Regions from separate parts of the Mesorhizobium sp. M0292 genome, predicted to be linked through region 1. Evidence: predicted binding sites of a transcription regulator. Region 1 holds the regulator's gene; the other holds the start of a gene.

Region 1 (15,301 bases):
CCGCGCCGACCGCCTCGAACCGAGCTTCAAGATGCTGTCTCGCGTCGCGCGCATCTTCGAGCAGCTCAACAATGCCTGGGACGTGCTGCGCACGATGACGCCAAGCGAATACACCGAGTTTCGCGACGCGCTCGGCCAATCCTCGGGCTTCCAGTCGTGGCAGTACCGCGCCATCGAGTTCATGGCCGGCAACCGCAACCTAGCCATGCTCGGGCCGCACAAGCACCGGCGCGATCTTACGGACAGGCTGGAAGCGATCCTGGCCACGCCGTCGCTGTACGACGAGGCGCTTCTGCTTTTGGCGCGCAATGGCTTCGACATCGGCGCCGATGCCGGGCGCACGGACTGGCGCGAGACGCGCGGTGAGAACGAAGACGTGCTGGCTGCCTGGCAAACCGTCTACCGCGACCCGCAGCGCTACTGGATGCTCTACGAACTGGCCGAGAAGCTGGTCGACTTCGAGGATTACTTCCGCCGCTGGCGCTTCAACCACGTCACAACGGTCGAGCGCATCATCGGCTTGAAGCGCGGCACCGGCGGCACCTCAGGCGCCTCCTATCTGAAGAAGATGCTGGAGGTCGTGCTGTTTCCGGAGCTCTGGACGGTCCGCACCCGGCTCTAGAGCATTTCACCGTTTAACGGAAACGGCGAAATGCTCTAGCTCTTTGATTGACGCAATTTCGGACGGAAAACCGCTTCACACTTTTCCTGAAATTGCTCTGGTTTCTCACGTAACCGCGGTCTTCACCGCGAAGCGGGCGTCCTGCCAGGCGCCGGTGCGCAGAATATCCTCCAGGACTTCGACCGCCTGCCAGACATCGCCATATCCGACATAGAGCGGCGTGAAGCCGAAACGGATGGTCGACGGCGCCCGGAAATCGCCGATCACGCCGCGCTCGATCAGCGCCCGCATCACCTGATAGCCATGCGGGTGGAGGAACGACACCTGGCTGCCGCGCTGGCTGCCGTCGCGAGGACTTTCCAGTTCAAGCCGGTAGGCGCCGCATCTGGCTTCGACGAGCTGGATAAACAGGTTGGTCAGCGCGATGCTTTTTCTGCGCACCGCCGCCATGTCGACGTCGTTCCAGATATCGAGCGCGCCCTTGAGCGCCCGCATCGACAGCACCGGCTGCGTTCCGCACAGGAAGCGGCGGATGCCGCTGCCGACGGCAAAGCCCTGCTCGAAGGCAAAGGGCCGCGCATGGCCCCACCAGCCGCTGAGCGGCTGGCTGATATCACCATGGTGGCGCTCGGCCGCGTAGATGAAGGCCGGCGAGCCCGGGCCGCCATTGAGGTATTTGTAGGTGCAGCCGACGGCGAAATCGGCATTGGCACGGTCAAGTTCGACCGGCAAGGCGCCGGCCGTGTGGCAGAGATCCCAGATGATCAGCGCGCCGGCGTCATGTGCCTTGCGCGTCAGCGCCGCCATGTCGCGCAACTGGCCGGATTTGTAGTTGACGTGGTTGACCAGGATGACGGCAACGCTGTCGTCGATCAGCTCCTCGATTGCGGCCGCGTCGACGCCCTCCAGCCGCAGCCGCGTTCCCGGCCGGGTCGAGGCGACGCCTTCGGCCATGTAGAGGTCGGTCGGGAAACTGTCGCCCTCGGCAACGATGACCGACCGATCCGGCCGCATGCCGAGCGCTGCGTGCAGCAGCTTGTAGATGTTGATCGAGGTTGTGTCGCAGACCACCGTCTGCCCATCAGCCGCGCCGATCAGTCGCCCGAGCTGATCTCCGAGTTCCACCGGCATGTTGAACCAGCCGGCGGTGTTCCAGGCGCGAATGAGGTCGTGCGCCCATTCCTGCGTGGCGGCCTGCTGCAGTTCGCTGAAGACGACCGCTGACGCGGCGCCCAGGGAATTGCCGTCGAGATAAATCACGCCTTGCGGCAAGACAAAGCGTTCACGCATGGAGCGCAGCGGATCGGCGGCATCCATTGCTTCGATTGTAGCGAGATCGGGTGTCGTGCTCATGATCCGGCGCCCCTCCATGGACAAACGCGCGCGGCGGAGCCTGCCGCCCAAACATGCCGGCGATCTTGAGTGGTCGCCCTTGAACTGTCAAACATTATATATAATTCACCCACTGAAAGGCTTTGATATATAATGATCCGCCCGAGCGTTTATGTCTGATGGATCACGATGCTGGATGACGAGCAGACCTCGAAGACGGAAGTGGCCTATCGCCTGCTCAGGCGCGATATTCTTGCGACCCGGCTGGCGCCTGCCGCGCCGTTGAAGCTGAGCACGCTGCGCAACACCTACGGCATCGGCTGGACGCCGTTGCGCGAGGCGCTGTCGCGGCTGGAGGCGGAACGGCTTGTGACCGCCATCAGCAACCGCGGGTTTGCGGTCGCTCCCGTCTCTCGGGCGGAGCTCGAGGATTTGGCGCGTGCGCGGCTGGTGGTCGAACTGCCCCTGCTGGTGGAATCGATCGAGAAGGGCGACCGTGAGTGGGAAGACGCGGTCGTTGCCGCCCACTATCGTCTCTCACGGTGCGGGTCTGTTCTCGACGATCCATCGGATGATGCGGTCGACGCGTGGTACGAAAAACACGATGCCTTCCATGCGGCGCTGCTCAGTGCCGCGACATCCAGCTGGCTGCTGCGCTTCAATGCAACGATTTCCGACCAATTGCATCGCCATCACCGCTTTCTGGGTCTGGCCCCGACGCTGCGCGCCGCCGCCGGCCGCACGGACGGACACCGGAAGGCCGTGGCGGCCCTGCGCGACGCCGTGGCGATCGAACACCATACCGCCCTGATGGAAGCGGCCCTCGATCGCGACGTCGAACGTGCGAAAACTCTGATGACCGCTCACATCGGCTACACGCTGCGGGTCTATGCCCAGAGAGAACCCCGCGCGGATGCTGCGCAGCCCCGTCCGAAAAGGAAGCGGCGATCGTAGCCGACGACGCAGGGCACTTTGTCTTCGTTTCACCCCGTTGCTGGCAACTGGGCGCAGGCGGCGCTCGCAGCGCCGAACGTTACGCTGAACAAAACGTCAACACATTCATTAAACTTTAAAAGGTTGCGGAACACAACTGGAACAGATAGTGTTTGTTCTGGGTTTGTTTTTTCTGATTCTGGTTTCAGAACCCTTGGGGGCCGCGATGCTGACGCGCAAACAACATGAGCTTCTGATGTTCATCCATGAACGCCTGAAGGAGAGCGGAATCCCGCCGTCCTTCGACGAGATGAAGGAAGCGCTCGACCTCGCCTCCAAGTCCGGCATCCACCGCCTGATCACGGCGCTTGAGGAGCGCGGTTTCATTCGCCGGCTGCCGAACCGGGCGCGCGCGCTGGAAGTGCTGCGGCTGCCCGACTCGATCGCACCAGGCCTCAATGCGGCGAGGAAGTTTTCGCCGAGCATCATTCAGGGCAGTCTTGGTCAAACCGGCCAAGGGCAAGGCGGCCAAGGACAAGGCGCGTTGGGCCAAGGCGGTCTCGGCCGCCAGATCAAGCCGGGCTCGCCGTCGCGTTCGATGTCGGCCGGCAATGACGATGCCGTTTCCGCGATTTCAATCCCGGTTATGGGACGCATCGCCGCCGGCGTGCCGATCGACGCCATCCAGCATCAGACCCATTCGATCTCGGTGCCGCCCGATATGATCATGGGCGGCGAACACTACGCGCTCGAGGTCAAGGGCGATTCGATGATCGAGGCCGGCATTTTCGATGGCGACACGGTCATCATCCGCAATGCCGACACAGCCAGCCCCGGCGAGATCGTGGTGGCGTTGGTCGACGATGAGGAAGCGACCCTGAAACGCTTCCGCCGCAAGGGCGCCTCGATCGCCCTGGAAGCCGCCAACCCGGCCTACGAGACCCGCATTTTTGGACCGGACAGGGTGAAGGTGCAGGGCAAGCTTGTCGGATTGATCCGGCGCTACTGAGCCGGCTTGGGTTTGTACTTTTCACGCTGGTTGTAAGGCGGCAGGCCGCGCGCTTCGCGGGAGAAGCGGCGTTGCTCGTGCCAGGGGCGATACGGCTTGTCGACGGCGAAGCGGATGGTTGGCGCTGCAGCTGCCGATTGCGGATCGAAGAAGACGGCGGCGCTGCCGTCGCGGGCCAGCTGTTTCTTCGTCACGACCAGCACCAGCGGGTCGCGGCACGGATTGTAAGCGGTGGCGTCATCGATGACGATCAGGCTCGCGAAGGCACAGGCCGGCCGCGCCGTCTTGCGGTCTTTCGCAAGCGCTACAATGGCTCCGGAAGGGTGCCGGGCGATACAGAGATCGCCGGTGCAATAGAAGGGCGAGCCGGGCGGCAGATCGAGCGGATCGAGATCGAACCGCGTATCTGTTGCCTCGAAAATCTCAGGTGGGATAATGGTTTCGGCCCGCAGCGCCCGTTTCCAATTGTCCGTGGTGAATTCGTTGGAGCGTTCGCGGTTGAGGGCGAGTTCGCCGCCACCGATCGGCATGGCCACCAGATGCGCATCCTCGGATATGAGCACGTCTGGCGTAAGCACCTGCGGCACCGTCAACAGGCCGGCCAGCGCGAAAGGCACGGCCGCCAACCTGAGCCAGGTGGTGGCCATGGTGGCGATGACGAGGGCGACCGCCACTAACAGCACCGAGCGGATGGAGATCAGCCCGACGGCGTCGACCGGCGAGCGCTCGGAAATCCAGGCCGATATAGCGATCATCGCCATCAGACCTTTGCCCATCACATAGAGGAACGGCCCGTCGGCGCCGAACGGCATCGCCAGTGCGCTGAGCACGGCAAAGGGCATGACGATCAACGAAACAATCGGCATCACGGCCAGATTGGCGATCAGGCTGAGCGGCGACACACGCTGAAAATGCCAGATGGCGAACAGCAAGGTTGCACTGCCGGCGATGATCGAGGTCATTGCGAGGCCGCCCATGGCCAGCGCGAATTTTCGCGACAGGAAGCCGACGAAGGAGCGCTTTGCCGGCGGCGTTCTCACCTTGTCGGCGCGGTAATCGGCCCAGCCGGCATAGGCGCCGACAAGGGCGGCAGTGGCGGCAAACGACATCTGGAAGCTGGGACCGACCACCTCGTGCGGCGACACCAGGATGACGGCAATGGCGGAGATCGCCAGATTGCGCATGGTGAGTGCGGCGCGATCAAACAGCACGGCGACAAGCATGACCGCCAGCATGATGAAGCTGCGCTCGGCGGCAACCACGACGCCTGAAATAACGAGATAGGCGGCGATCGAGACAAGCGCTGCCGCGGCCGCATATTTCTTCACCGGCCGGCGCGAAGAGAAATCGGGAAACAGCGCAAAGGCGCCACGCAGCAACGCCATGATGGTGCCGGCAACCAGCGCCATGTGCAGGCCGGAGATGGAGATGATGTGGTAGATGCCGGTGCGCCGCATCGCTTCGTTGACCTCGTCCGGGATGCCGGCGCGCACCCCGACAATCAACGCCGCGGCAATCTCGCCTTCGGCGCCACCGATCTTGCCCCTGATATGGTCGGCAATGTTTTCGCGCGCGTTCTCGATTGCCGAGGAGAGCCGTGCGGTCAGCGGCGGCGGTCCCTGCGTAGCAATGGTTTTCGGATTGCCGAGAAAGAAGCCGCTGCCGCCGATACCGGTGAAATAGCTGTCGAAGGAGAAATCGTAGCTCTCCGGCCGCACCGGACCGGTCGGCGGCAACAGCCTGGCATAGCCGGTGATCAGGGAGCCGGCGGTCATATCGGCGGGAACGGTCCGCGCCGAGAGCCTGACCCGCTCCGGGGCGTAGCGCAGCTCGGGGTAAGCGGTCGAAACCACGTCGAGCGTCAGCCTGATGCGGCCGCTTTCCATCTGTTCGAGACTGACGACGCGGCCGGTCAGCCGTGTCTGAATCTCGGAGCCGAGCATCTGCGTTCCGGCGCGCCAGGTCTCGACCTTGGCGGCGACGACGCCGAGCGCGCACAGCATCGCGGCCATGCAGAACAGATGCGTCCTCGGCCGCGATCGCGTGGCGACAGCGCAACATGTCGCCAGCACCACAATGGCGATTGGCTGCGCAAAGCCCGGCTCGCCGGCCAGCGAGAAGTAGACGATGACGCCGGCTGCCAGGAAAACCGGGACCAGCAGGAAGGCGACGCCCCGGTCGAGCTCCGTGTTGGCGGCCACGGCAAGGCTGCGGCGGAGCGCGGGCCATGACGGGCGGCGAAGCCGTCTGCGCAGTCGGGCGATAGATCCGGGCGCTGTGACTTGCGCCGGCAACGCGTCACCGGGCAGCGCGGGCGCTATGCCGGGATGCGGCTCAGGCAGCGCGAGGGGCAGCGGCTCGGCATAGGGACTATCGGCAAACAGCGAGCGTTCGCTGACGCCTGCCTCGGCGCCTTCGCCTTCCTTCGTGCCCCGGCCACGTCCAGCCATCAGGTCTGCCCCTTGCGCCCCAGACCTCCTATGCTACATGAACGCGTAAAGCGCGAAAGTCCGTGCGGTCGCGTCCACCGCGCCGGAATTGACCCGCCAAGGACGCTCAATCCTCAATCATATCCCGGCCCTCCGCCCTCAGGCGAGCAAGCCCATCGTGCATTGCCTTCAATTGTTCCGGTGTATGACCCTGCCATTCACCGAGTTCACCCAGGATGAGCAACGGATCACGGGAGCGGTAGGATTTCGTCGGATTACCGGGAAATTTTTTGTCGGTCAGGTTAGGGTCATCCATAAAAAACCCCGTCGGCTTTACGATGTAAATCCTTTGACGACCGTCACCCGTTGCAAGCTCTGCTCCCCAGATGGCGGCTTCCAGTGTCTGGGTGAAATAGATCCATGACAGTGGTTTACCTCTGAAATTGGAAGGGTGGCCGACGCTCAGCAGATCCCCGGGTTTCAAATCCGCCCGGGTACCATGGTAGAACGGATCACCCTCCGTATGGTCGGCGTTTTCGGTCATCGGTAGTCCTTCTTTCAATCATGCCTCCTTCGTGGCGAGACCGGCCTGCACACAGTTGCGGTGTTCACGATAATGATTGCAGAAAGGTCAATATGCGTGACCAAGCCAACGCTGTCACGGCGGCGTTGTAGTCGGGCAGTGCCGCATCCGTGAAGAAATGTCCGCTCGTCAGAGGGGGCTACCACCGTCGCAGCGATGTTCCAGGCACTGTGACGGACGCTGCAGCCGAATGAAACCCAGACATTGACGCTGCTGCCAAACGAGGTTGCGCGGAGGGTGCGAACAGATTTTGTGCTACAAGGCTCCAGCGCCAGTTGACGCAACCGATAATTGCCGACGTGCCCCGGCCACGTCCAGCCATCGGGTCTGCCCCTTGCGCCCCAGACCCCCTATGCTACATGAACGCGCAAAGCGCGAAAGTCCGCGCGATCACGCTCCGCTTTCCAAGGTTCCAAGAGTTCCATGTCCGACACGGTCGTCACCCGTTTTGCCCCCTCGCCCACCGGCTATCTGCATATCGGCGGCGCGCGCACGGCGCTGTTCAACTGGCTGTACGCCAAGCACACCGGCGGCACGATGGTGCTGCGCATCGAGGACACCGACCGCGAACGCTTCAACGAGGCGGCGACACAGGCCATTCTGGATGGGCTGACCTGGCTCGGCCTTTCCTGGGACGGTGAGGCCATATCGCAGTTCGAGCGCGCGCCGCGCCACCGTGAGGTGGCCGAGGAGCTGGTGCGCCTGGGCAAGGCCTATTACAGCTACGAGACGCCTGCCGAGCTCGAGGCGATGCGCGAGGCCGCACGCGCCAAGGGCCTGCCGCCGCGCTACAACGGCCAGTGGCGAGATCGTGCCCCCTCGGAGGCGCCTCCCGGCGTCAAGGGCGCCATCCGCATCAAGGCGCCGACCGAGGGCGAAACCGTGGTGCACGACCGTGTGCAGGGCGAGGTGCGCTTCCCCAACAAGGACCTCGACGATTTCATCATCCTGCGCTCGGACGGCAATCCGACCTACATGCATGCCGTCGTCGTCGACGACCATGACATGGGCGTCACCCACATCATCCGCGGCGACGACCATCTGACCAACGCCGCGCGCCAGACGGTGATCTACAACGCCATGGGCTGGGACGTCCCGTCGATGTCGCATATCCCGCTGATCCATGGCGCCGACGGCGCCAAGCTGTCGAAGCGGCACGGCGCACTCGGTGTCGAGGCTTATCGCGCCATGGGCTATCTGCCCGAGGCACTGCTCAACTATCTGGCAAGGCTCGGCTGGAGCCATGGCGACGACGAGATCATGTCGATCAAGGACATGATTTCGTGGTTCGACATCGGCGATGTCAACAAGGGTGCGGCGCGCTTCGACTTCGCCAAGCTCGAGTCAATCAACGGCGCGCATATGCGCAAGATGGCCGATACCGAGCTGTTCGACATTTTCGTCGCCACTCTGCCATACCTCGAAGGCGGATCTGCTATCGCCGCCCGTCTCGACGACGCCAGGAAGGCGCAGCTGCTGGCCGCCTTGCCTGGCCTGAAAGAGCGCGCCAAGACGCTGGTGGAACTGGCCGATGGCGCTGCCTTCCTGTTCGTCGAGCGGCCGCTGCCGATCGACGAGAAGGCGGCAGCACTGCTCAGTGCCGACGCGCGCGCGATCCTGCGCGGCGCACATGCCGCTTTGCAGACTGTTTCGGGCGATTGGTCGGCTGCCGCGGCTGAAGCCGCGGTGCGCAAGTTCGCAGCGGCCGGCGGCCACAAGCTCGGCGCCGTGGCCCAACCGCTCCGGGCGGCCCTTACCGGCCGCAGCACCTCGCCCGGCGTGTTCGACGTGCTTGCCGTGCTTGGCCGCGAGGAAAGCCTGGCGCGGATTGCGGATCAAATCGATTAGGAGCGAGCTGGCCCAAAAAGATTGGCATTGAAAGGCGGGTTTCGCAGTGCAACATTAGGCCTTGGCCCAATCTGGCACGCACTTCCTAAATGCGGTGGCGAGTTCGCGCATTCCGGTGATTTCGACGTGTCGTTTGCAGGAATTGCCTTGCCGGCATGAGGAAGATGAAGGAGTTTGAGAATGAGCGAAGCTGCGACGAGACTGGAAACCGGCAGCAAGACGACGCACCCGTCGACTGCCACGCTCGAACTGGCCGGCAAGACGCATGAATTCAAGGTGCGGAGCGGCTCGGTCGGGCCCGACGTCATCGACATCGGTGCGCTCTACAACACCACCGGCGCCTTCACCTACGATCCCGGCTTCACTTCGACGGCGAGCTGCGAGTCGGCGATAACCTTCATCGACGGCGATGCCGGCATCCTGCTTCACCGCGGCTATCCCATCGACCAGCTGGCCGAGCATGGCGACTTCCTCGAAGTCTGCTACCTCCTGCTCTACGGCGAACTGCCGACCAAGGCGCAGAAGGACGATTTCGACTACCGGGTGACGCGCCACACCATGGTGCACGAGCAGATGTCGCGCTTCTTCACCGGCTTCCGCCGCGACGCGCATCCGATGGCTGTGATGTGCGGCGTGGTCGGCGCGCTGTCGGCCTTCTATCACGACTCCACCGATATTTCGGATCCGTATCAGCGCATGGTCGCCTCGATGCGGCTGATCGCCAAGATGCCGACGATTGCGGCCATGGCCTACAAATACCATATCGGCCAGCCCTTCATTTACCCGAAGAACGAGCTGAACTTCGCCGCCAACTTCCTGCATATGTGCTTTGCGGTTCCGTGCGAGGAATACAAGATCAATCCGGTGCTGGCGCGCGCCATGGAGCGCATCTTCATCCTGCATGCCGACCACGAGCAGAACGCCTCGACCTCGACGGTGCGGCTTGCCGGCTCGTCGGGCGCCAATCCGTTCGCCTGCATCGCCGCCGGCATCGCTTGCCTGTGGGGCCCGGCGCATGGCGGCGCCAATGAGGCGGCGCTCAACATGCTGGGAGAAATCGGCCATGTCGACCACATCCCGGAATTCATCGCCCGCGCCAAGGACAAGAACGATCCGTTCCGGCTGATGGGCTTCGGCCATCGCGTCTACAAGAACTACGATCCTCGTGCGAAAATCATGCAGAAGACGGCGCATGAGGTGCTCGGCGAACTCGGCATCAAGGACGATCCGCTGCTCGACATCGCCATGGAGCTGGAAAAGATCGCGCTGACCGATTCCTACTTCATCGAAAAGAAGCTCTATCCGAACGTCGATTTCTATTCCGGCATCACGCTGAAGGCGCTGGGCTTCCCCACCACCATGTTCACCGTGCTGTTCGCGGTCGCGCGCACCGTCGGCTGGATCGCGCAGTGGAAGGAAATGATCGAGGACCCGCACCAGAAGATCGGCCGCCCGCGCCAGCTCTATACCGGCGCCCCGGAACGCGACTACGTGCCGATTGCGAAAAGGTGAAAGAGAGTGAATGGTGAATGGTAAGTAGTGAATAGCAGGTAGTAAGTAGCAGGTAGTAAGTAGCACGTTGATTATAGTCGAGAGTGCGTTAATCCTATTCACTATTCACTATTCACTGTTCACTATTCACTATTCACTAATCACTATTCACTCGCTAAGCCCTATTCGCTCTCCCGATGTGGCGAAGAACGACATCCGCGGCGATATCGCCGGACGGCTTGTCGGTGGCCATGCGTCTGGCAACCTCGCCAAAGCCGTCCTTTTGCCAAGCGCGGTAGGCGGTGTCTGAAAACAGTGCCTCGAGCTGCCGCGCCAGATAGTGCGGCCGCACATACTGGTTGTAGCTTTCCGGCACGACCGGCCGGTCGGCAATAAGGTTGGGCAAAGCAGCGCTCCACACCGTGATCAGGCTCTGCGCCATCAGCATGATCGGATCGAACTTGTAGCAAGAGATCATCGGGACACCCGACATCGCCAGTTCCAGTGACACCGTTCCAGACGCGATCAGCGCCGCATCGGCCTTGCCGAAGGCCTGCCACTTGCGCTCGGGATCGAGGATGACTTCCGGCTCCTGATCCCAGCGCGCCACCGATGTTTTGACCAGTTCGGCGACATGCGGCACCGTCGGCAGCAACAGCCGCAGCCGGTGGCCACGCGCGCGCAGCGCCGACACCGTCTCGCCGAACGGACCGATAAGCCGGCTGACCTCGCCGCGCCGCGACCCTGGCAGGACGAGCAGCGTCTTGACGTGATCGGCCGAGAGATCGCGTGGCTGGGCTTGCGCCCTGGCCGCGCCCAGCACGCCTGGATCATGCGTGAGGCGATGTCCGACGTAAGTGCCGGGGGGGCCGCCGAGACGGCTGAGCTCCTTTACCTCGAAAGGCAGGATGCACAGTATGTGGTCGACATAGGGCTTCATTGCGGCCGCCCTACCCGGCCGCCACGCCCAGACGCTCGGGCAGACATAATGGACGATCGGGATCGACGGATCGGCGGCGCGGATCTTTTTGGCGACGCGCAGCGAGAAATCGGGGCTGTCGATGGTGATCAGACAGTCGGGTTTTTCGGCGGCGACAGCACTTGCCGTCTGGCTGATCCGCCGCATCAGGCGCGGCAAGTCACGCAGGATGGCGCTGAGCCCCATCAGCGCGATCTCGGCGCCGTCGAACAGCGGCGCCAGTCCGAGCGCCTGCAGATGCCGCCCGCCAGTGCCGACGAGTTGCACCTCGCGCCCGGTCATGCGCTTCAGCGCCTGCACGATGTCGGCGCCCAGCAGGTCGCCGGATTCTTCGCCGGCGACGATGGCAATCTTCAGCGGCTTCTCAGCTGCCATGGACAGACTCCGCAGCCGGCAGGCCGAACACGAACAGGCCGAGCGCATTGGCGCGCGCGACAACGGCGGGGCCTTCGAGGATGAGCGAACGGCCGGCTTCGACGGCAATGCCGGCGAGCCCCGCGGCATGCGCCGCCTCGACGGTCTGGGGGCCAATAGATGGCAGATCGGCACGCAATTCCTGGCCAGGCTTGGCGCATTTGACCAGGACACCGCGCGTCTTGCCGGCCAGCCTGCCATGGCCGCGCAACTGCTGCGTCCGCTCGAGCAGTCCGTGGGTGCCCTCGACGCCTTCCAGGGCAACAGTGCGGCCACCGATGGCAATTGCCGCCTGACCAATGTCGAGCGCGCCGATGGCCTTTGCCGCCGCGTGTGCCGCCTCGATATCGCGCCAGTCGGACTTTCGCGGCACTGCTTTGGTCAGCGGCCCTTCGGCCGCGACGAGCCGGGGCACGACTTCATGCGCACCGACAACCTTGACGCCCCGTGCCTCCAGGCCGCGGGTCAATATCTTCAACAGCCCGTCATCGCCGCGGGCAAGCGCCATGGCGAGCGAGGGTATAAGCGCCAATAGCCCAAGGCTCGGGCGCATGTCGACCAACCGCGGCCTGCGCCTGATCTCGCCGGCAAGCACAAGATGGGTGATCCGCCGGCGCCTCAGCAACGCAACCAGCGAGCCGATGTCTTCCAGCGCAAGGCTTTCATGCTCATAGATTGTGAGGTCGGACTGACGGTCGGCCTGACCTTCGACCAGGATGATGACGGGCGGATGTCCGGCCTCCGCCAGGCCGGCGGCAACTTCGACCGGCAAGCTACCGCCGCCGGCAATGATGCCGACCCTGGCGTCCGGCGCAAGATCGAGGCCCGTTGAAGTGGCCTCAGCCTTCGTCATCGGCATCGTCGCCGTCGCCACCCTTGAGCGACGGGACGGCAAAATGCCGCTTGCCGCGACTGGTGATGAAATCGATGATTTTCATGGCCGTCGGCGACGACGCAAACTCGGCCTTGGCGAATTCGATGTTCTCGCCGACAGTGCGGGAGCGGTCGAAGATGGTCTTGTAAGCCTTGCGCAGCAGGTAGATTTCGGCGCGCGGCAACCCGGCGCGCTTCAGGCCGATGATGTTGAGTCCACGCAGGCTGGCGCGATTGCCCACCGCAATGGCGTAGGGAATGACATCGCCGACAAAAGCCGAGCAGCCGCCGAGAAAGGCGTTGTCACCAACACGCACGAACTGATGAACGGCGCTGAGGCCGCCGATATAAACGCTGTCACCGACCTCGCAATGGCCGCCCAGGGTCGCGCCATTGGCGAAGGTGGCGTTTTTGCCCACGACGCAATCGTGAGCGATGTGGGCATAGGCAAGGAAATTGCCGTTGTCGCCGACGGTCGTCTCGCCGCGGCTGGAATCGGTGCCGAGATGCATGGTCACGCCTTCGCGGATCGTGCAGTTCTGGCCGATGACCAAAGTGGTGCGGCCGCCCTTGTGCTTGGTGTTCTGCGGCGGTCCGCCCAGTGTCGCCATTGGATAGACCTTGGTCGCGGCGCCAATGGTTGTCGCGCCCAGCACCGAGACATGGCTGACCAGTTCGACGCGGTCACCGATCACGGCGTCAGCGCCGACATAGCAGAAAGGTCCTATGAAGGCGCCTTCGCCGATCTGCGCGCCGGCCTCGATGACGGCCGAGGGGTGGATTGAAGTCTGTATTTTCATGAGCATTTCGAACCGTCAGCCGGTAACCATCATTGCCGAGATCTCGGCTTCGGCGGCCTTTGTGCCCTCCACCATGGCCTCGCAGGCGAATTTGAGCAGGTTGCCGCGCATCTTGATTTTCTTGACGTGGATCTTCAACTGGTCGCCTGGGACGACCGGTTTGCGGAATTTCGCGTTGTCGATGGTCAGGAAATAGACCAGCGACGGCTTTTCCGTGTTGAGGTTACGGATGCAGATCGCGCCGGCGGTCTGCGCCATGGCCTCGACGATGAGCACGCCCGGCATCACCGGCTGGTCCGGGAAATGGCCTTGGAAATGCGGCTCATTGATGGTCACGTTCTTGATGCCGATGGCAGAATCATTGCCGTCGATTTCGATGATGCGGTCGATCATCAGGAAGGGATAGCGATGCGGCAAAAGCTTCATCAACCCCACTATATCGACCGCTTCGAGCGTCGCCGGTACCATCTCAGCTACTTCCCCCTTCGCCCTGCTTGCGCGTCCTGGCGAGCTTCCTCAGCATGGCGATCTCGCGCATGGCTTCCGCCATCGGCTGCGCCGGATAGCCTCCCCAGATCTCGCCCGCCGGCACGTTGCTCATGAACCCGCTTCTTGCAGCAAGCTTGGCCCCTGATCCGATGGTCAAATGATCGGCAAGGCCAACGCCGCCGCCCATGGTGACACCGTCGCCGACGGTGACGGAGCCGGAAATACCAGAGAGCCCGGCAATAATGCAATTGCGGCCGATGCGAACATTATGGGCGATCTGCACCAGATTGTCGATCTTGGTCCCCTGACCGATGACCGTATCCGACATGGCGCCGCGATCGACGGTCGTGTTCGAGCCGATTTCGACATCGTCCTGAATGATGACGCGGCCGACCTGCGGCACACGCTCAGGGCCTTTGGCGCCGCCGACAAAGCCGAAGCCGTCCTGGCCGATCCTGGCGCCGCCATGAATGATGACGCGGTTGCCGATCAGCGCGTACTGGACGCTGACACCTGGTCCGATATAGCCGTCGCGGCCGATCTGGCATGACGGACCGATAACGGCGTGGGGGGCAATGACCGTTCCGCTGCCGATGGAAGCACGCGGGCCGACGACGGCTCCGGCCTCGATGATCGCGCCTGCCTCGATATGCGCCGTGGTATCGACATGAGCTTGCGGCGAGACCCCGGTTTCGCTGGTCATCGGTCCCGGCGTAGCCGCTGTCGGGAACAGCAGCCGGCCGATCATGGCGAAGGCCTGCTGCGGGCGCGGATGCACCAGAACCGCAATGCCGGCCGGCGCCTTGCCGGCGAACTCGGCGGGACAAAACACGGCCGCCGCCTTCAGCGACTGCATCAGCGCGAAATTGCGCTTGCCGTCGACGAAGACGAGCGCACCCTCGCCGCCTTCGTTGGCTGGCGCCAACGCATCGATCGATATGTGGGCAAGATCGGAATCGACAAGCCATGCGCCGGTCAGATTCGCGACTTCGCCGGCCGTATACCGGCGTGATGGCGCGAAGAACACCGGATCGGTCATTCCAGAAGCAATATCCAGCTTGGTCGGATCAATTCTCTTCCGGACCCCAACGGCCCGGAAGCATCGTTACCGCAAGATCAGAAGCGGCTCGACATGCCGAAGTTGAATTCCTGCACGTCGTCGGTCTTTTCCTTCTTGACGGGCATCGCGTAGTCGATGCGGATCGGGCCGAAGGGCGATGACCACAACAAGCCGACACCAACCGACGCGCGCAACTTCATATCAACCGAGGCCTGAGTGACGCCAGGAGTATCAATCTTGCTGCCGTACAGTGTGGCGGCATCAGCAAACACAGCGCCACGCACGCCAAAGCTTTCCGGAATGACCGGTATCGGGAACTGAGCTTCCGCCGAAGCATTGAAATAGGTGGTGCCGCCGAGGTGGTCACCTGTTGCAATATCCACAGGGCCAATGCCACCATACTCGAAGCCGCGGATCATGCGGTCGCTGCTCTTGAACT
Region 2 (4,580 bases), on a different contig from region 1:
AGGTCGCCATTGGCGCAGGCGCCGAAGCGTTCGGCACGTGCCTCGAACTCGGCGGCCAGCGCTTTTTGCGCTGCCGTGCGCACGGCCTTGGCGTCTTCGCCGCCGGCGCTCTGGTCGGCGGTGAAACGGAACCCTTGCAACTCGCCGACATGATGGCCTTCGACAAGGACGGTTCCGGTAGGACTGATTTCGGCTTCAGGCATTGTATTTTCTCTAAGGCGCCGCATGAGGACGGAAGTCCTGCGGTCTACAAACCGTTTCGTCAACCGCTCATGCAGCGCATCCGACAATCTGTCTTCGATTTCGCGCGTCTTTTCCCGCCAGTGTGCCTGATCGGCCAGCCAGCCCGGCCGGTTGGACACGAATGTCCAGGTGCGGATCTGCGCAATGCGGTGCGACAGCGTGTCGATGTCCCCCTCGGTCGTATCGGCGCGGCGCACCTGCTCGGCCATGTAGTTCTCGTCGACATGGCCGTGTTTGGCGAGGTCGGTGTAGATAGAAGCGATCAGGTCGGAGTGCTGGGCCGGCGCGATCTTGCGGTAGTCCGGCAACGCGCAGGCTTCCCACAGCAGCGCGACGCGCTTGGCATTGGTAGCCAGCGCGCGGATGTCCTCGTCGCGGGAGAGATGTTCGAGCGCCTGCGCATCGACCGCCGGCAGCGCGCGCGTCAGGCCTTCGACCGGCGCGTTGGCCTCGATCGAGCGCTTCAGCGCGTCGAGGCTGGCGAAGTCGAAATGCGCGGTGCGCCATTGCAGCACCTTCACCGGATCGAACTCGTGCCCCTCGATGCGCTTGACCAGTTCCTCGTCCAGCGGATCGACCTGGCCGGTGACGCCGAAGGTGCCGTCGCGCAGATGCCGGCCGGCGCGGCCGGCGATCTGGCCGAGCTCGGCCGCCGTCAGGTTGCGGTACTGGTAGCCGTCGAATTTGCGGTTCTGGGCGAAGGCGACATGATCGAGATCAAGGTTGAGCCCCATGCCGATGGCGTCGGTGGCGACGAGATAGTCGACGTCCCCTGCCTGGAACATTGCCACCTGGGCATTGCGGGTGCGGGGCGACAGCGCGCCTAGCACGACCGCCGCTCCTCCTTGCTGGCGGCGGATCAGCTCAGCGATGGCATAGACCTCGTCGGCGGAGAAAGCGACGATCGCCGTACGCCGCGGCAGGCGGGTCAATTTCTTCGAACCGGCATAGGCCAGGTGCGACAGGCGAGGGCGCGTCACCACCGAGACGCCTCTCAGCAGCTTTTGCAGGATGCCATGCATGGTGGCCGCGCCGAGCAGCAGCGTTTCCTGGCGCCCGCGCAGGTGCAGGATTCGGTCGGTGAAGATATGGCCGCGCTCGAGGTCGCCGGCGAGCTGCACCTCGTCGATGGCGACGAAGGCAACGTCGGTCTCGCGCGGCATGGCTTCGACGGTGCAGACCGAATATTTCGCGCCGGGCGGCTGGATTTTTTCCTCGCCGGTGATGAGCGCCACCTTGTGGGCGCCGACCTTTTCGCAGACGCGGGCATAGACCTCGCGCGCCAGAAGGCGGAGCGGCAGGCCGATAATGCCGCTCTCATGCGCCACCATGCGCTCGATGGCGAGATGGGTCTTGCCGGTGTTGGTCGGACCCAGCACGGCAGTCACGTCGCGGCCCGACAGGATCAGCGGCTCGGTGTGTTTCGGCTGGATGTTCATCGGCCTGGAGATGAGGCTTTCTGCATCGTGTTGTCGGGAGCGCGCCTCGCGTGGCGCGTATGACAGGCGACACATAGGGATTTCAGGCGCGAAGCGAAAGCGGAATGTTCCGGCCGGCAGTCCCACGGTTCGTCTTTGAGGTCAGGATTCGCTCCCAATTAACAGTTGGAACGAGTCTGGAACGAATCGGCGACGAATCAGTGACTCCGGCAGATTCAGCTTTTGTTCACGGCTACATGTGGATTTTGCGAGCCTGAGTCTCACCATATGCTGAATCGCGGAAACTGGCCCGATTCCTGCAAGGGGACCATTGGCGTTAACCTTTGCCGGCGGGGCATCGTCGTGATCCGATACGCCTCGGCCAACATTATGAAATTGTTGAATTTTCTTAATCGGCCTTAACCATTTGACGGTGGTTTCCGGCCTTGGTCGTTAACGTTCCGCTCAAAGCCCGAACGAATCGGTGACGAATCAGCGATCGCGGGATTTTCCTGGTTTGTTCACCCCAACATGTTGTGTTGTCCACAGCTTGTCCATCGAGAATTCACAGCTTGCGAACCGGGTTTTGCACAGGGCGCCTAAAAATCGTTAATCTTTGCGTGCCGGAACGGGTCAATGTCTCGCGCGCAGCCTGGGGAACACCGCCGGCCGGCGATGAAAACGGGCCATAAGCCGGCCCGTCTTACCGGGCGAAATGCGGTCGTTCAGACGAAGTACTGGCCGCCATTGGCTGTGATGGTCGAACCGGTGATGAAGCCGGCGTCTTCGGAAGCGAGGAAGACGACGCAACGCGCGATCTCTTCCGGTTCGCCGAGGCGGCCGACCGGGATCTGCGGAATGATGCGTTCATTCAGCACCTTCTCGTCGATCGCCTTGACCATCTCGGTGGCGATGTAGCCGGGGCAGATGACATTGACGGTGATGCCCGCGCGCGCGCCCTCCTGCGCCAGCGCCTTCGAGAAGCCGATGTCGCCGGCCTTTGCGGCGGAATAGTTGACCTGGCCGGCCTGGCCTTTCTGGCCGTTGATGGAGGAGATGGTGATGACGCGGCCGAATTTGCGGTCGCGCATGCCGCCCCACAGCGGATGCGTCATGTTGAAGACCCCAGACAGATTGGTGTCGATGACTTCCTTCCACTGCTCGCGCGTCAGCTTGTGGAACATGGCGTCGCGGGTAATGCCGGCATTGTTGACCAGCACCGAGACCGGGCCGAGATCGGCCTCGACCTGTTTGATTCCGGCGGCACAGGCGTCGTAGTCGGCGACCGACCATTTGTAGGCCTTGATGCCGGTTTGTGCGCTGAACTTCCCCGCTGCCTCGTCATTGCCGGCATAGTTGGCTGCAACGGTGTAACCGGCATTCTTCAGGCCGATCGATATGGCGGCGCCGATGCCGCGCGATCCACCGGTGACGAGCGCTACTTTGGTCATTGAAAGTTCTTCCTCCCTTTGGTCGGAAGAAGGGAATAGGGAGTAGGGAGTAGCGAGTAGCGATCGATATCCCGCCGCGCTGCTCCTTCTTCCCCATTCACTACTCCCTATTCACTACTCACTTCTCTTTCACAGCGCTTCCACGCACAGAGCGACGCCCATGCCGCCGCCGATGCACAGCGTGGCAAGGCCCTTCTTGGCGCCGCGGCGGCGCATCTCGAAAACCAGCGTGTTGAAGACGCGGGCGCCCGACGCGCCGATCGGATGGCCGATGGCGATGGCGCCGCCATTGACGTTGACGATCGACGTATCCCAGCCCATGCCCTTGTTGACGGCGCAGGCCTGCGCGGCGAAGGCTTCATTGGCCTCGACAAGGTCGAGGTCCTTGACCGACCAGCCGGCCTTCTCGAGCGCCCGCTTCGAGGCGGGAATAGGTCCGGTGCCCATGATCGCCGGATCGACGCCGGCCGTCGCCCATGAGGCGATGCGCACCAGCGGGGTGATGCCGCGCCTTGTGGCTTCAGCCTCGCTCATCAGCAGCGCGCCGGCGGCGCCGTCATTGATGCCCGACGCGTTGGCGGCGGTCACGGTGCCGTCCTTGTCGAAAGCCGGCTTCAGCTTGGACATGGCGTCGATGGTGGCGCCGTGGCGGATGTACTCGTCCTGGTCGACGACAGTGTCGCCCTTCCTGCCCTTGATCGTGAAGGCGACGATCTCGTCCTTGAACTTGCCGGCCTTCTGCGCGGCCTCGGCCTTGTTTTGCGAGGCCAGCGCAAACTGGTCCTGGTCGTCGCGGGTGATCTGGAACTGGCGGGCGACGTTCTCGGCGGTGTTGCCCATGTGGTAGCCGTTGAAGGCGTCCCACAACCCGTCCTTGATCATGGTGTCGATCATCTTGTAGTCGCCCATCTTGACGCCGGCGCGCAGGTGCTCGGCGTGCGGCGACAGCGACATCGATTCCTGGCCGCCGGCGATGATCACCGTGGCGTCGCCGGCGGCGATCTGCTGCATGCCGAGCGCGATGGCGCGCAGGCCCGAGCCGCAAACCTGGTTGAGGCCCCAGGCGGTCGTCTCCTTGGGCAGGCCGGCATTGATCGACGCCTGGCGGGCGGGGTTCTGGCCCTGCGCGGCGGTCAGCACCTGGCCGAGAATGACCTCGTCGACTTCGCCCGGCTCGACGCCGGCGCGCGCCAAAAGCTCCCTGATGACGACGGCGCCAAGTTCATGCGCCGGGGTGGCGGCGAAGGCGCCGTTGAAAGAGCCGACAGCCGTGCGTGCGGCGCTGGCAACGACGATTGAATTGGAAGCGGACATTTTTCTCTCCAGACTTCGAGGTGTCGTGTTCTTGGGGGCTTGTTGGGACTTTTCTTGCCCGTTCCACACCCCAAGTCAAACCGGAAATGGGCATGCCGGCCAAGCGCCGCAAGCAGGGCGTGAGCGGCCGGCGGGATCGCCCAACCTTTGCTGC

What was found. Region 1 encodes LexA, which represses DNA repair genes until DNA is damaged. Its sites were predicted from a motif close to TGTTCNNNNTGTGTTCNG; they were not measured.
Region 2: the regulator LexA is predicted to act here: its motif matches at 1,849-1,866, upstream of NKI96_RS17420 (helicase-related protein).

Annotation. Positions count from the first base shown of each region.
Region 1 covers NZ_JAMYSB010000001.1:524,407-539,707, reverse strand. The annotation lists gene kynA (tryptophan 2,3-dioxygenase) at 1-622, shown strand, start outside; gene kynU (kynureninase) at 728-1,975, opposite strand; gene NKI96_RS02710 (GntR family transcriptional regulator) at 2,144-2,908, shown strand; gene lexA (transcriptional repressor LexA) at 3,114-3,896, shown strand; gene NKI96_RS02700 (ComEC/Rec2 family competence protein) at 3,890-6,346, opposite strand; gene arr (NAD(+)--rifampin ADP-ribosyltransferase) at 6,453-6,869, opposite strand; gene gltX (glutamate--tRNA ligase) at 7,332-8,756, shown strand; gene gltA (citrate synthase) at 8,937-10,268, shown strand; gene lpxB (lipid-A-disaccharide synthase) at 10,423-11,601, opposite strand; gene NKI96_RS02675 (LpxI family protein) at 11,591-12,493, opposite strand; gene lpxA (acyl-ACP--UDP-N-acetylglucosamine O-acyltransferase) at 12,480-13,313, opposite strand; gene fabZ (3-hydroxyacyl-ACP dehydratase FabZ) at 13,329-13,781, opposite strand; gene lpxD (UDP-3-O-(3-hydroxymyristoyl)glucosamine N-acyltransferase) at 13,783-14,841, opposite strand; gene bamA (outer membrane protein assembly factor BamA) at 14,919-15,301, opposite strand, start outside.
Region 2 covers NZ_JAMYSB010000010.1:104,701-109,280, reverse strand. The annotation lists gene NKI96_RS17420 (helicase-related protein) at 1-1,682, opposite strand, end outside; gene phbB (acetoacetyl-CoA reductase) at 2,387-3,112, opposite strand; gene NKI96_RS17410 (acetyl-CoA C-acetyltransferase) at 3,242-4,426, opposite strand.